Regions from separate parts of the Sporosarcina sp. FA15 genome, predicted to be linked through region 1. Evidence: riboswitches for the same ligand, from Rfam matches in the RefSeq annotation. Region 1 holds a riboswitch; each other region holds the start of a gene.
The links. A riboswitch is a leader RNA that binds a small molecule or an ion and turns the genes downstream of it on or off. The one in region 1 is predicted to bind S-adenosylmethionine.
Positions count from the first base shown of each region.

Region 2: another riboswitch for S-adenosylmethionine. It lies ahead of ACP8HG_RS19765 (MFS transporter); the one in region 1 lies ahead of metK (methionine adenosyltransferase).
Region 3: another riboswitch for S-adenosylmethionine. It lies ahead of ACP8HG_RS17310 (cyclase family protein); the one in region 1 lies ahead of metK (methionine adenosyltransferase).
Region 4: another riboswitch for S-adenosylmethionine. It lies ahead of ACP8HG_RS17125 (methionine ABC transporter ATP-binding protein); the one in region 1 lies ahead of metK (methionine adenosyltransferase).

Region 1 covers NZ_CP188818.1:21,499-24,669, forward strand. The annotation lists gene pckA (phosphoenolpyruvate carboxykinase (ATP)) at 1-1,103, opposite strand, end outside; SAM riboswitch class I at 1,286-1,403, shown strand; gene metK (methionine adenosyltransferase) at 1,593-2,789, shown strand; gene ACP8HG_RS00200 (gamma carbonic anhydrase) at 3,092-3,171, opposite strand, start outside.
Region 2 covers NZ_CP188818.1:4,153,583-4,156,753, reverse strand. The annotation lists gene metC (cystathionine beta-lyase) at 1-689, shown strand, start outside; gene ACP8HG_RS19770 (5-methyltetrahydropteroyltriglutamate--homocysteine S-methyltransferase) at 736-1,854, shown strand; SAM riboswitch class I at 1,883-1,993, shown strand; gene ACP8HG_RS19765 (MFS transporter) at 2,076-3,171, shown strand, end outside.
Region 3 covers NZ_CP188818.1:3,671,204-3,674,374, forward strand. The annotation lists gene ACP8HG_RS17300 (hypothetical protein) at 1-171, opposite strand, end outside; gene ACP8HG_RS17305 (acyl-CoA thioesterase) at 275-751, shown strand; SAM riboswitch class I at 948-1,062, shown strand; gene ACP8HG_RS17310 (cyclase family protein) at 1,290-2,027, shown strand; gene ACP8HG_RS17315 (5-methyltetrahydropteroyltriglutamate--homocysteine S-methyltransferase) at 2,190-3,171, shown strand, end outside.
Region 4 covers NZ_CP188818.1:3,634,516-3,637,686, reverse strand. The annotation lists gene ACP8HG_RS17135 (NAD(P)-dependent oxidoreductase) at 1-44, opposite strand, end outside; gene ACP8HG_RS17130 (sulfite exporter TauE/SafE family protein) at 76-783, opposite strand; SAM riboswitch class I at 949-1,060, shown strand; gene ACP8HG_RS17125 (methionine ABC transporter ATP-binding protein) at 1,239-2,264, shown strand; gene ACP8HG_RS17120 (methionine ABC transporter permease) at 2,254-2,916, shown strand; gene ACP8HG_RS17115 (MetQ/NlpA family ABC transporter substrate-binding protein) at 3,027-3,171, shown strand, end outside.

The DNA of each region.
Region 1 (3,171 bases):
AAGTGATACATTGCTTGTTCTTTTGTTAACTTCGAGATTGGAGGTAGCACGCCAAACGCATCTGCCGTTAAGAATACAATCGTTTTCGGATGACCAGCAACAGAAGGGTCAACGATGTTATCAATTGCTTGGATAGGATAAGCTGCACGCGTGTTTTCAGTTAATGAACCATCATCGTAGTCAGGAATGCGTGTTTCCGGATCGACGACAACGTTTTCTAGTACGGAACCAAAACGAATTGCACCAAAAATTTCAGGTTCTTTTTCTTGTGATAAATTAATACATTTTGCATAGCAACCGCCTTCGATATTGAAGACACCAGTGTCAGACCAGCCATGCTCGTCATCGCCGATTAATTTACGGTTTGCATCTGCCGAAAGTGTTGTTTTACCTGTTCCAGAAAGACCGAAGAATAGGGCAACATCACCGTCTTCACCAACGTTTGCCGAACAGTGCATCGGCATAATTCCATTTTCAGGAAGTAAGTAGTTCATGATTGAGAAGATTGATTTTTTCATTTCGCCAGCGTATTCAGTTCCACCGATAAGAACAATACGTTTTTCCATTGATACGATAATGAATGTCTCTGAATTCGTACCATCGACCACAGGATCAGCTTTAAATGAAGGAGCCGAAACGATTGTAAATTGTGATTCATGTTGTACTAGTTCTTCTTCAGTTGGGCGGATGAACAAGTTGTGAACAAACAGGTTATGCCATGCAAATTCATTCACAACTTGAATGGATAGTCGTGAAGCTGGATCTGCGCCTGCAAAACCTTTGAAGACGAACAGTTCGTCTTTTGTTCTCAAATGAGTAATTACTTTATTATATAATGAATCGAAAATTTCAGAAGAGATTGGACGATTGACGTTGCCCCAATCGATTTTGTCTTTGGAGGACGCTTCCTCAACAATGTATTTGTCCTTAGGTGAACGACCTGTATATTTGCCTGTCTGAGCTGTAACCGCTCCGTCTGATGTCAATTGAGCTTCACCACGTGAAATCGCTTTTTCAACAAGTTGTGGAACTGAAAGTTGAACTTTTACATTTTTCCCAGAAAGAAGTTTGTTGAGGTCATCACTAATTTTCGCAGATATCATAAGTATGTACCGTCCTTTGCATATAGTCCCAATCAATTGGGTGTCATCACATTATTGAATTAGTATAACACATTAAGAATAATAATCTATACTAATTCAAACCTCAAGGATTTATACGCAAAATGGGTAAAAAGATTTGACATGCAACAAGATTTTTCGTAGCATATATAGTTGAACGGATACTCTTATCCCGAGCTGGTGGAGGGGTCAGGCCCTATGAAACCCGGCAACCTGCACAGACGTTTTGTCTGCGCGAAGGTGCCAAACCTGTAGCAAGGCACAGTCCTTGTATGATAAGAGTGAAAGGTGCTTATGAAATCATGCCTTTCCTCATGTATTATTACGTGAGCGAAGGGCTTTTTATATGATATCGCCCTTAATCCTCGTGTATAGAGCTCGCAATGGCTTGTAGTCTTTTCATTTAGAAAAGACTCTACATGGGACATATGAGTACCGTATCAATCTCGTAGGATATAAGGAGGAAATAACATGACAAATCGCCGACTATTTACTTCAGAATCGGTAACTGAAGGACACCCGGACAAAATGTGTGACCAAATTTCGGATGCTATTCTAGATGCTATATTGGCAGAAGATCCAAATGCACGTGTTGCATGTGAAACGACAATTACAACAGGACTTGTCCTCGTTGCAGGAGAAATTACGACGACAACATATGTCGATATCCCGAAAGTTGTGCGTGAAACTGTTAAAGAAATTGGTTATGTACGCGCGAAATACGGATTTGATTGGGAAACATCTGCAGTTTTGACTGCGATCGATGAACAATCAGCCGACATCGCTGCAGGCGTTGACCAGGCACTTGAAGCGCGTGAAGGTTCGATGACAGATGATGAACTTGAAGCAATTGGAGCTGGTGACCAAGGTTTGATGTTCGGTTACGCTTGTAATGAAACACCGGAACTGATGCCGTTACCAATTAGCCTAGCTCATAAATTATCATTCCGACTTGCACAAGTACGCAAAGATGAAACCCTTACGTATCTGCGTCCGGATGGAAAAACACAAGTGACTGTTGAATATGATGAAAACAATAAACCAGTACGCATCGATACAATTGTTATTTCAGCGCAACATCACCCTGAAATAACACTTGAGCAAATTCAGCGTGATATTAAAGAATTCGTCATAAACCCGGTTGTACCAACTGATTTAATCGATGAAGACACGAAGTACTTCATCAACCCAACTGGCCGCTTCGTAATAGGGGGACCTCAAGGAGATGCAGGTCTTACTGGCCGTAAAATCATCGTTGACACGTACGGTGGTTATGCGCGTCATGGCGGCGGTGCGTTTTCTGGGAAAGATGCGACGAAAGTGGACCGCTCGGCTTCATATGCGGCACGTTATGTTGCGAAGAACATTGTCGCTGCAGGACTTGCAGATCGATGTGAAGTGCAACTTGCTTATGCAATCGGTGTTGCACAACCTGTATCGATTTCTATCGATACATTTGGAACAGGCACAGTCGAGGAAAGTAAACTTGTTGAGCTTACGCGTGGACTGTTTGACCTTCGTCCAGCAGGCATCATCAAAATGCTTGATCTGCGCCGCCCAATTTATAAACAAACAGCTGCATACGGTCACTTCGGCCGTACAGACATTGATCTACCGTGGGAACAAACGGATAAAGCTGATGCATTGAAAGAGTTAGCAGGGAAATAATGTAGTGTAAACACTGAAAGGCAGGATTTCCCTGTTTTTTGGTGTTTTTTCTGTTTAGGATGTTTGATTTAGCGGGCGTCATAGAGTGTAGCGAATCTGTCGTACACTCTCATCACAGGAGCTATAAACAAATGATACAATTGTTATAAAGTGAAACCTGATCGGAGAGGAGAGAGCGTCGGGCTATGAGTTTAATAGGTTTGTTACTACTGGTTGGGGTTGTTGCGTTATTTGTGTTAATTGGTTTAGTAATCTTTTTATTTATAAAAAAATAAGAGCTGCCTTCAAAGGCAGCTCTTTTATTACTGTTGTAAACTCTTGTAATACTGCCCTTTTTCGGCATACTCCTGAACAATCCGTTCCATGTCCGCACGATCGTCGT
Region 2 (3,171 bases), 490 kb from region 1:
TTGCAAAATTGAATGACTGTCTGACGTTTCTCGACAACACATTCATGTCGCCACTTTACCAGCGTCCACTAGATCTTGGAGTTGATATCGTTGTTCATAGTGCTACCAAGTTTTTATCGGGGCATAGCGATATCATTGCTGGGCTAGCGGTTACAAAGGGGGAAGAACTTGGCAATCGATTGGCCTTCATTCAAAATTCTTTCGGCTCTATTCTAGGCGCACAAGATTCTTACGCGCTAATCCAAGGAATTAAAACGCTAGGTGCCCGTTTAACACAGTCATCCGAATCGGCGAGTAAAATAGCCTCGTACTTGAACGACCACCCGTTAGTAGAAGAGGTGTTTTATCCAGGGTTAGCAAGTCATCCAGGACACGCAATCCACTCGAAACAATCGACAAGTCCAGGCGCTGTCTTATCTTTCCGTTTGCCAAACAGAGATGCAGCAAAGGCCTTTGTTGAAAACGTTCGGATACCCGTTTTCGCAGTAAGTCTAGGCGGAGTTGAATCAATTCTCTCCTATCCTGCAACGATGTCCCATGCCGCCATGCCTAAAGAACAACGGGAGAAACGTGGTATTACCGATGGTCTGCTACGTTTTTCTGTTGGACTCGAGCATGTCGATGACTTGATTGCCGATTTTGATCAAGCCTTGATTAAAACAAGTGAAAAAGTTGCCATACCTAATTAAGTACCATTAAAGAAAACATTATTATATTGGAAAGAAGGAATTTAAATTGACAAAACCTATAGCCGAACAAACTTTGACGAAAGCACCATTTAAAGCAGATCACGTCGGGAGCTTTTTAAGACCAGAACGCCTAAAGCAGGCGCGTTTGCAAAGAGAAACCGGTGATATCACTGCCGAGGAATTACGCACAATCGAAGACGAAGAAATTACAAAGCTCGTCGAAAAGCAAAAAGAAGCTGGACTTAATTCTGTGACGGACGGAGAATTCCGCCGTAAATGGTGGCATTTTGACTTCCTTTCTGGCTTTGACGGCGTTGAGTTTTTCGAAACAGATAAAGGACTCCAATTCAATGGTGTTGTAACGAAAGCACACGGCATTAGAGTGACAGGAAAAATTGGGTTTAGCGACCATTACATGATTGAACACTTCAAGTTCCTGAAAAGTATCGCAGGTGATGCAGTCGCAAAATTCACGATTCCAAGCCCGAATATGCTGATTCACAGAGCGACATTCGAAGAAGGCATCTATGCAAATGACGAAGAGTTATTTGATGACTTGGTTACAGCCTATCAAGACGTAATTCAAGCACTGTACGATGAGGGATGTCGTTATCTTCAAATCGATGACACGTCTTGGGCTTCCTTCTTATCGGAAGAAGGAAGGGAAACATTGAAAGCGAAGGGGCAAAATCCTGACAAACTTGTACAACTATCGGCACGTGCCATCAATGAATCCATCGCGAAAAGGCCTGCCGACTTGCTCGTGACGATGCATATTTGCCGCGGCAACTTCAAATCGACCTATTTTTCTAGTGGTGGCTACGAGGATGTATCCGAAACAATTTTCGGCGGATTAGATGTTGACGGTCTTTTCCTTGAGTTTGACGACGAACGCTCCGGCAGTTTTGAACCGTTGCGCCATGTCAATCGCCCTGACCTTTTCGTCGTATTAGGCTTGATCACCTCTAAATTCGGCGAATTAGAGGCCCCTGAACTGCTTAAAGCAAGAATAGCAGAGGCCACAAAGTATGTTCCTTTAGATCAACTATGCTTAAGCCCACAATGCGGCTTCGCATCAACAGAAGAAGGTAATCAGTTAACTGAAGAACAACAATGGGAAAAAGTTCGTCATGTTGTAACTATCGCGCAAGACGTTTGGCAGTAACCTTTACAAATTAAATAGGCTAATAAAACTCTTATGAAGAGCGGTGGAGGGGCTGGCCCTATGAAACCCGGCAACCATTCAACAATCATGTTGATAAGGTGCTAATTCCTGCAAAGCACTATGCTTTGGAAAATGAGAGGGTATTTTCTCTCGAATGCCTCTCTACTAACACAGTGGAGGGGCATTTTGTTTTATTAACAATAGAATTGGATGTGTGAGGAATGAAAAAGGAAGGCTTGCAAAGGTATCATACGATTTGGGGCTTGTTATTTTTAGGTTGGTTTGTTTCTTACGTTGACCGGGTTGCAACTGGGCCGATCATTACATATATGATTGAAAATGAAGTTTCTTTTTTTGCAGACGTGGCAAACCCCCATGGAATTGGCGGATTGATTGGTAGTTTATTTTTTGCCGGTTTTATGTTAATGCAATTTCCTGGTGGCTACTTTGGGGACAGGTTTGGCTATCGTGCTATTATCATTTTAAGTATTGTTTGGGCTGGAATCGCCACTTTATTAACGGGTTTGGTGGGAGGCCTTGTTGCATTTATTCTTTTCCGAATCCTACTCGGGCTAGGCGAAGGCGTTTTTTATTCGAATGACCGCTCTTATATTGCCTATCATACACCTCCTGAAAAAGTTGGATTAGGAATGGGCGTGGCGCTTACCGGATTATCTGTTGGTCTGACAGCGGGCACACTTGGCGTCCCTTATCTTATTACAGTCGCAGAACCATTTATGGGTGAAGGGGCTTGGCGCTTTCCTTTTTTCGTGACCGGAACAATTACACTCATTATTGCACTCCTACTATTTAAATATATGAAGCCCAAAAACGATTCAAGTGCTTCTGTAGATTTAACTTCACCTGGTATTAAAGCACAGTTTGGCAAAGGGCTATTGTACATGTCCATGTACTCCGCCGTTTTTCTTGTCATAGTGATGGGCATCTATTACTTTTCCGTCAAACTAGGTCTATCCTCTATCGCGATTGCGGTCATTCTTGTTGCACTTTGTCCGCTCTTAATACTTTATTTATACACAACGAAGAAGTCTGAAATAAAACCGTTAATAGCGAATAAGAATCTTTTCTTATTGTACTTGTTCTTTATCCCTATCATGTGGCATCTATGGTTTTACGGATTTTGGTCCGTCTCTATCGTCAAAGATTTCGGTGGCGGTGCGTTAATGGCTGCCGCTTTGATTGCATCGTTTAATGGTTTGGCCGGAATCATTGGTTTTCCTCTTGGCGGCAAAATTTCTGACATAGTGGCCAATCGTCCAAATGGGCGACGTAACGTCCTTGCTGTACTAACCGCTG
Region 3 (3,171 bases), 970 kb from region 1:
CGTTGTCCGAAGTGTCTTACGGATGGAATCCCTAGATTTTAAAGCTCTTATAAGTAGATATAAAAATAATACGAGTGATAGATAGTCATTTGCTACAAACAATAAAATAAGTCCAAGTAATATAATCGACCAGGTGATTTTTTCATAGTATTTATCAATAAATTTCAGCATTAATCTTCCCCCAGTATGTGTATACTATATATACGGAATGATTGATGGAAAAGTTTCCTTTTATCACAAATTGAATATGTTCTACTACAAAGGAGTTTGTCGTATGCAAGAAAAAAGACCAATGGGCCAATCACGAACAATCCAGACGAAGCTAGTACTGCCGCCAGATACCAATCATCTGCAGACAATTTTCGGCGGAAAAGTTCTCGCGTATATAGATGAAATCGCTGATATCACGGCAATGAAACATTCAAAAACAGCGGTTGTAACTGCTTCAATCGATTCAGTCGATTTTGTATCGTCGGCGCGTGTTGGAGATGTACTTGAACTTGAGGCAATTGTCACGTCAACAGGCCGTACATCGATGGAAGTGTTTGTATCGGTCCATTCAATGAACCTGCTTACGGGCGAAACAAAACTAACAACCGAATCCTTCCTAACGATGGTTGCCATGGATGAAAATAACAAGCCTACTCCTGTGCCGGGCATTTATCCGGAAACAGAGGCTGAAAAGAGTCTATTTGAAACAGGCCCCGCACGCCGTGAACATCGGAAATTGCGGAGTGAGATGAAACATTAAATAATTTGTTATGGAAAAGCCCACGCAAGTTGTGGGTTTTTTTCCGTTGTGCCGCGTATCATTTCAAAGCCATTTCTACTTTTCACATAAAATGTTTCATTGTAAAAACTAGTATAATCTAAATAATTAATGTTTTGTGTATTGACAATCTATTCGGAAGACTGTATTGTACTAATTAACAACTAAATACGTAACTTTCTTATCCAGAGAGGTGTAGGGACTGGCCCGATGATACCTCAGCAACAGACTTGTAAAAGTACTGTGCTAATTCCAGAAGCGTAAGTGTAATGCTTACTGCTTGGAGATGAGAAGAGCAAATAGCGAATTCGCCAAAACCTCTTCTTGAAATTTAGAAGAGGTTTTTTGTTTCGTCTAGGCTCCGGGCGCCAGATGCTTGGGTCATAAGTTAAAGCTGCTCTGCGGCAAAGAACGCCGCTACGCATCTTCATCTTATGCCTGACGCATCTAAGCGGGCGCCCTTCGCTTTTGTTACTTCTGGAGACTAAAGTTACCTTCAAAAAATGAAGGGAGAATTATTGTGTCAAATGAATTAATCAATGCAATTGCTTTATTAAAAAAGAAAGAATGGGTTGATTTAACACATACTTTCGGGCCTGACTCACCCCGTTTTTCAGCATTTGATGCAGCAGAGTTTACAACATTATTTGATCACGATGATGGATTTTTCGCACAGAGCTTTAAATTTGCGGGACAGTACGGCACACATATTGATGCACCAATTCACTTCGTTCGTGATACAAGATACTTGGATGAATTGGGTTTGAAAGAATTGGTATTACCGCTGGTGGTCATCGATAAATCGAAAGAATCTGATGCAAACCATGATTTTACATTAACTGTTGAAGATATTCTGAAGTTTGAAGCTCAGCACGGGCAAATTGAGGCAGGTACATTTGTGGCATTACGCACAGATTGTGGCAAACGCTGGCCGGATAATGAGGCATTTTGCAATAAAGATGCCGATGGGAATAACCGTATACCGGGTTGGGGCCTTGCTGCTTTGAAGTTTTTATTTGATGAAAGAAAAGTAAAGGCTGTCGGTCATGAAACTTTCGATACGGATTCAGCCATTGATTTTCAAAAGAACCAAGCTCTGTTAGGTGAATATTATGTTCTTGAACAAGATACCTACCAAATTGAGCTATTAACAAACCTAGATAAAGTGCCCTCAAAAGGCGCGGTCATTTTTAACATCGTTCCGAAGCCAGAAAAAGCATCGGGATTCCCAGTCCGCTCATTCGCGATCCTGCCGTAAGAAAAGAAAAAGGGCCCGCTCATTCGCGCTCCCGCCGTAAGAAAAGAAAAAAGGTCCGCTCATTCGCGTAATAGCCATAAGAAAAAAAGAGGATTTGCTCATTTGCACTCCTGACCTAATAAAACCGTAATTTACTTCTAAAAAAGAAAGAAGGAATATACCATGACAAATCAATCGACAACACTAACGAAAGCACCATTCAGAGCGGATCACGTTGGAAGTTTACTACGACCAGATAATTTGCATAAAGCGCGCAAAGACTTCAAAGAAGGCATAGTTACTGCACAACAATTACGAGAAGTAGAAACACAGGAAATTAAACGGGTGGTTGATAAGCAAATCGAAGTTGGCTTGGAACTTGTAACAGACGGTGAATTTAGACGTACGTGGTGGCATTTAGACTTCTTGGAGCATTTGAACGGAATTGAAGGGTATGTGCCAGAGACTGGCTACGTATTTGATGGTATTGAAACAGAACGATATAACGTTCGAAACACAGGCAAGATTTCGTTTGACCCTAATCATCCATTCATTCAAGACTTTGTTGAGTTTAATGAAATCGTAGGCGGCCGTGCCGTTGCGAAACAAACGATTCCAAGTCCGAATCAGCTCTTTAATATCGGAATTCGTGATGAAACGATTTACCCTGACATTGAAGAATTTGCCAAAGATGTTATTCAAGCATACAAAGATGCTTTGAAAGCATTTTACGAAGCTGGTGTACGCTACTTGCAGTTGGATGATGTCTATATTGCGGGGCTTTCTGCGCCGAATATCCCGTTTAACGACGGAGCCTATTCAAGAGAACAACTAATCGACTTGGCACTACGCGTCATTAATGGCGTTTTGGAAGACAAACCTGAAGATCTTTTCGTAACAACACACCTATGTCGTGGAAATTACCAATCGACGTGGGCGTTTGAGGGAAGCTACGCACTGATTGCACCCACACTTCTTGCAAAAGAAAAAGTGGATGGCTTCTTCCTTGAATATGATGACGAGCGTTCAGGAGACTTTAAACCGTTGGATCATGTGCCAAACGGCGGAGCGAAGGTTGTCCTTGGTGTTGTTACTTCGAAAAATGGAGAAATGGAAGACAAGGATGCGGTCATTGCGCGTATTCAAGAAGCCGCACAATACGTGC
Region 4 (3,171 bases), 1.0 Mb from region 1:
TCCCCACCCACACGCCCTGTTGCCCCAAACAATGCGATTTTCATAAGAAACATCTCCATTCTATAAATTACTTTCTCATTTTATTAATAAATAAACGCCCGTAAATAGTAAAATACCATATGTGAAGATCCGAAAGGTCTTTTGACTGATATGACGGAATAGTAGTTGTCCTAGATACAATCCAACAAATACTAGCGGCAGTGCCATTCCGATTGAGGTCCAGATACCTTTATTTGTACCAACAAAAAGCACTTGAATGAGTAGACTAACGGAATAGATGAATAAATAAAACGCGAGTGTCGTTGCACGTAATGTTTCTTTTTGCATAGCTGTTCCTGCAAAGTAGAGCAAAAGCGGCGGACCTGGCATGCCAATTCCTGTCGTCAATGTACCGGATAATCCGCCAACAACAAAGTCCCCACGTTTAGTTCTCTTAATTCGAAGGTTCAGGACAAGCAGCAGTGTTAGCAAAAGAAGAACAATGCCTATGCCCGTTTTCAATTTGTTGATATCCGCCGAAATGAACAAAATGATACCAATTGGCAGTCCAGATAAGCTCCCGATTATCAACTTTTTTAATAGGTCTGTATCCACATCTTTACGTATTTTAGCAATAAGTGCGCTCGAAATAACAAGCGACAAAACTAGGTTTATCTGAATGGCCTCCATCGGATTGAAAATCATGAGTAGAAAAGGTGTCGCCATGATCGAAAAACCAAATCCTGTACTTGTCTGTAAAATGGACGCAAAAAGTATAATGCTAATAAATATAAAAATTGTCATTCTCACACCGCTTTCTCTATCACTTTAAGTGTATCAGAATTCTGAAATTGTTTACGACTATTAGTAATCTGAATTATTTTACTTTAGTAAATTCATTGACTTTACCTAATTTGCACACTAGAGTTAGATTCAATTCTTGCAACAATCGAATAGCACTACATCACTTTCTTATCCAGAGAGATCGAGGGACAGGCCCTATGACATCTCGGCAACAGGTTCATGACCAATGAACACTGTGCCAACTCCTACAGACGCGTATGCGTTTGGAAGATGAGAACGAGATGGCTTCTTTTATTAGAATCCTTCTTTTTCTTATCTATTTTAAGAAAAAGAGGGATTTTTTTCGTTCTTACAACTATCTAGCTTCAGCGGCCAGATGCTCGGGGTCACAAGTCATTTTGCTAGTTGCATCCGTTGTCCGCACAGAATTAACGAAGTACTTAGGGGGTCAATACATGATTGAATTTAAAAATGCATCCAAGACGTTCGCCCTTGGGAAGCGTGAGGTACATGCGGTAAAAGATGTTTCTCTTTTCGTTGAAAAAGGTGAAATTTTCGGCATCATCGGTTTTAGCGGCGCTGGAAAAAGCACATTGCTACGGTTAGTAAATATGCTTGAACGCCCGACTTCAGGCTCTGTTTTCATTCGAGACATCGACGTCAGTACATTATCCTCAAAAGATTTACGGACGCAACGTCGCAACATCGGCATGATTTTTCAGAACTTCAACTTGCTGAACTCACGGACAGTTGCAGGAAACATCGCGTATCCTTTGAAACTTGGCGGAATGCAAAAAAAAGCAATTGCGGAACGCGTCGAGGAATTATTGGACTTCGTTGGCCTGGCCGATAAAGCTAAAGATTATCCGGACCAACTATCAGGAGGGCAAAAGCAACGCGTAGGTATAGCCAGAGCACTCGCCACTTCACCAGACATCCTAATCTGTGATGAAGCCACATCTGCACTAGATCCTGATACGACCGCCGATATACTGCGGTTGTTGAAAAAGGTGAATAAGGATTTGGGTATTACAATCCTCCTTATCACACATGAAATGCATGTTATTCAAACAATTTGCGACAAAGTAGCGGTCATGGAAAATGGAGAAGTAATCGAAACAGGTGATGTTTTTGAAACATTTACTGATCCTCAACATTCGACAACACAACGATTCATCCAATCCGTGCAGCAGGATCTACCTTCAGAAAAATTGATTAATGAGTGGCAATCAAAAGGTGGTACCAAGTTATATCGAGTTATTTTCAAAGGAGATATTGCAAGTGATCCTGTTCTTTCAAAAGTTACACGTAAACACGATGTTGATTTCAACATCGTTTACGGTTCAGTTCGAGAATTACAGGAACGATTTTTTGGCAATCTACTTGTTTCATTTGAAGGAGAAACGGATGCTGTAAGCCATGTATTAAAAGAACTTGAATTAATTGTAGACATAGAGGAGGTCCTACAAGATGAACGTTGATTGGCTTACATTTTGGCCCCGGATTGTAGAAGCAACCGGTGAAACACTGATCATGGTAATCGCCACTCTCGTTTTTGGTTCCATTTTTGGAATTGCAATTGGCCTGCTATTATTTGTCACTAGGCAAAATAATATTTTGGAAAACAAACTTGTTTCTCAAATATTAAATATAGTCATTAACATCGTTCGGCCTGTTCCGTTCATCATCTTCTTAGTAGCCATTTCACAACTGACAAGATTAGTTGTCGGGACAACAATCGGAACCGCAGCAGCCATTTTTCCGATGACAATTGTTGCAACATTCGTCATTGCCCGAGTTGTTGAAAATAACTTGGTCAGCATTGATCCTGGCGTTATTGAAGCAGCACAGGCAATGGGTGCAAGCCCTCTTCGGATTATCTTCACGGTTTTGATACCAGAAGCATTGGGTCCACTTATTTTAGGACTTACCTTCGTTTCCGTCAGTCTGATCGATTTCTCGGCAGTTGCCGGAACAGTTGGCGGCGGAGGTCTTGGACATGTCGCGATGACATACGGTTATCAACGGTTCGACGGTAGTGTCATGCTCGTTACGGTCGTCATTTTAATCATCATGGTGCAATTAGCACAATGGCTTGGCAATACACTTTCTAAAAAAATCATGCGTCGGTAATCTGGGAAAAGTGCAAGATGCCTGGAGCTAGACACTGTTCCAGGTCAAAGAATCTTATACTTAATAATCTTTAAAAAATACAATCATTCAACTAAAAGGAGACGAATTAAATGAGGAAATTATGGTTAGTAAGTTTAGCAGTATTAACTGCTATTGTACTCGCTGCTTGCGGCGGGAAAGAAAGCGGAAATAGTGATACAGTCAAAGTGAAAATTGGTGTCAACGGTGCAGATGGTGTCCAATGGCCATTGCTGA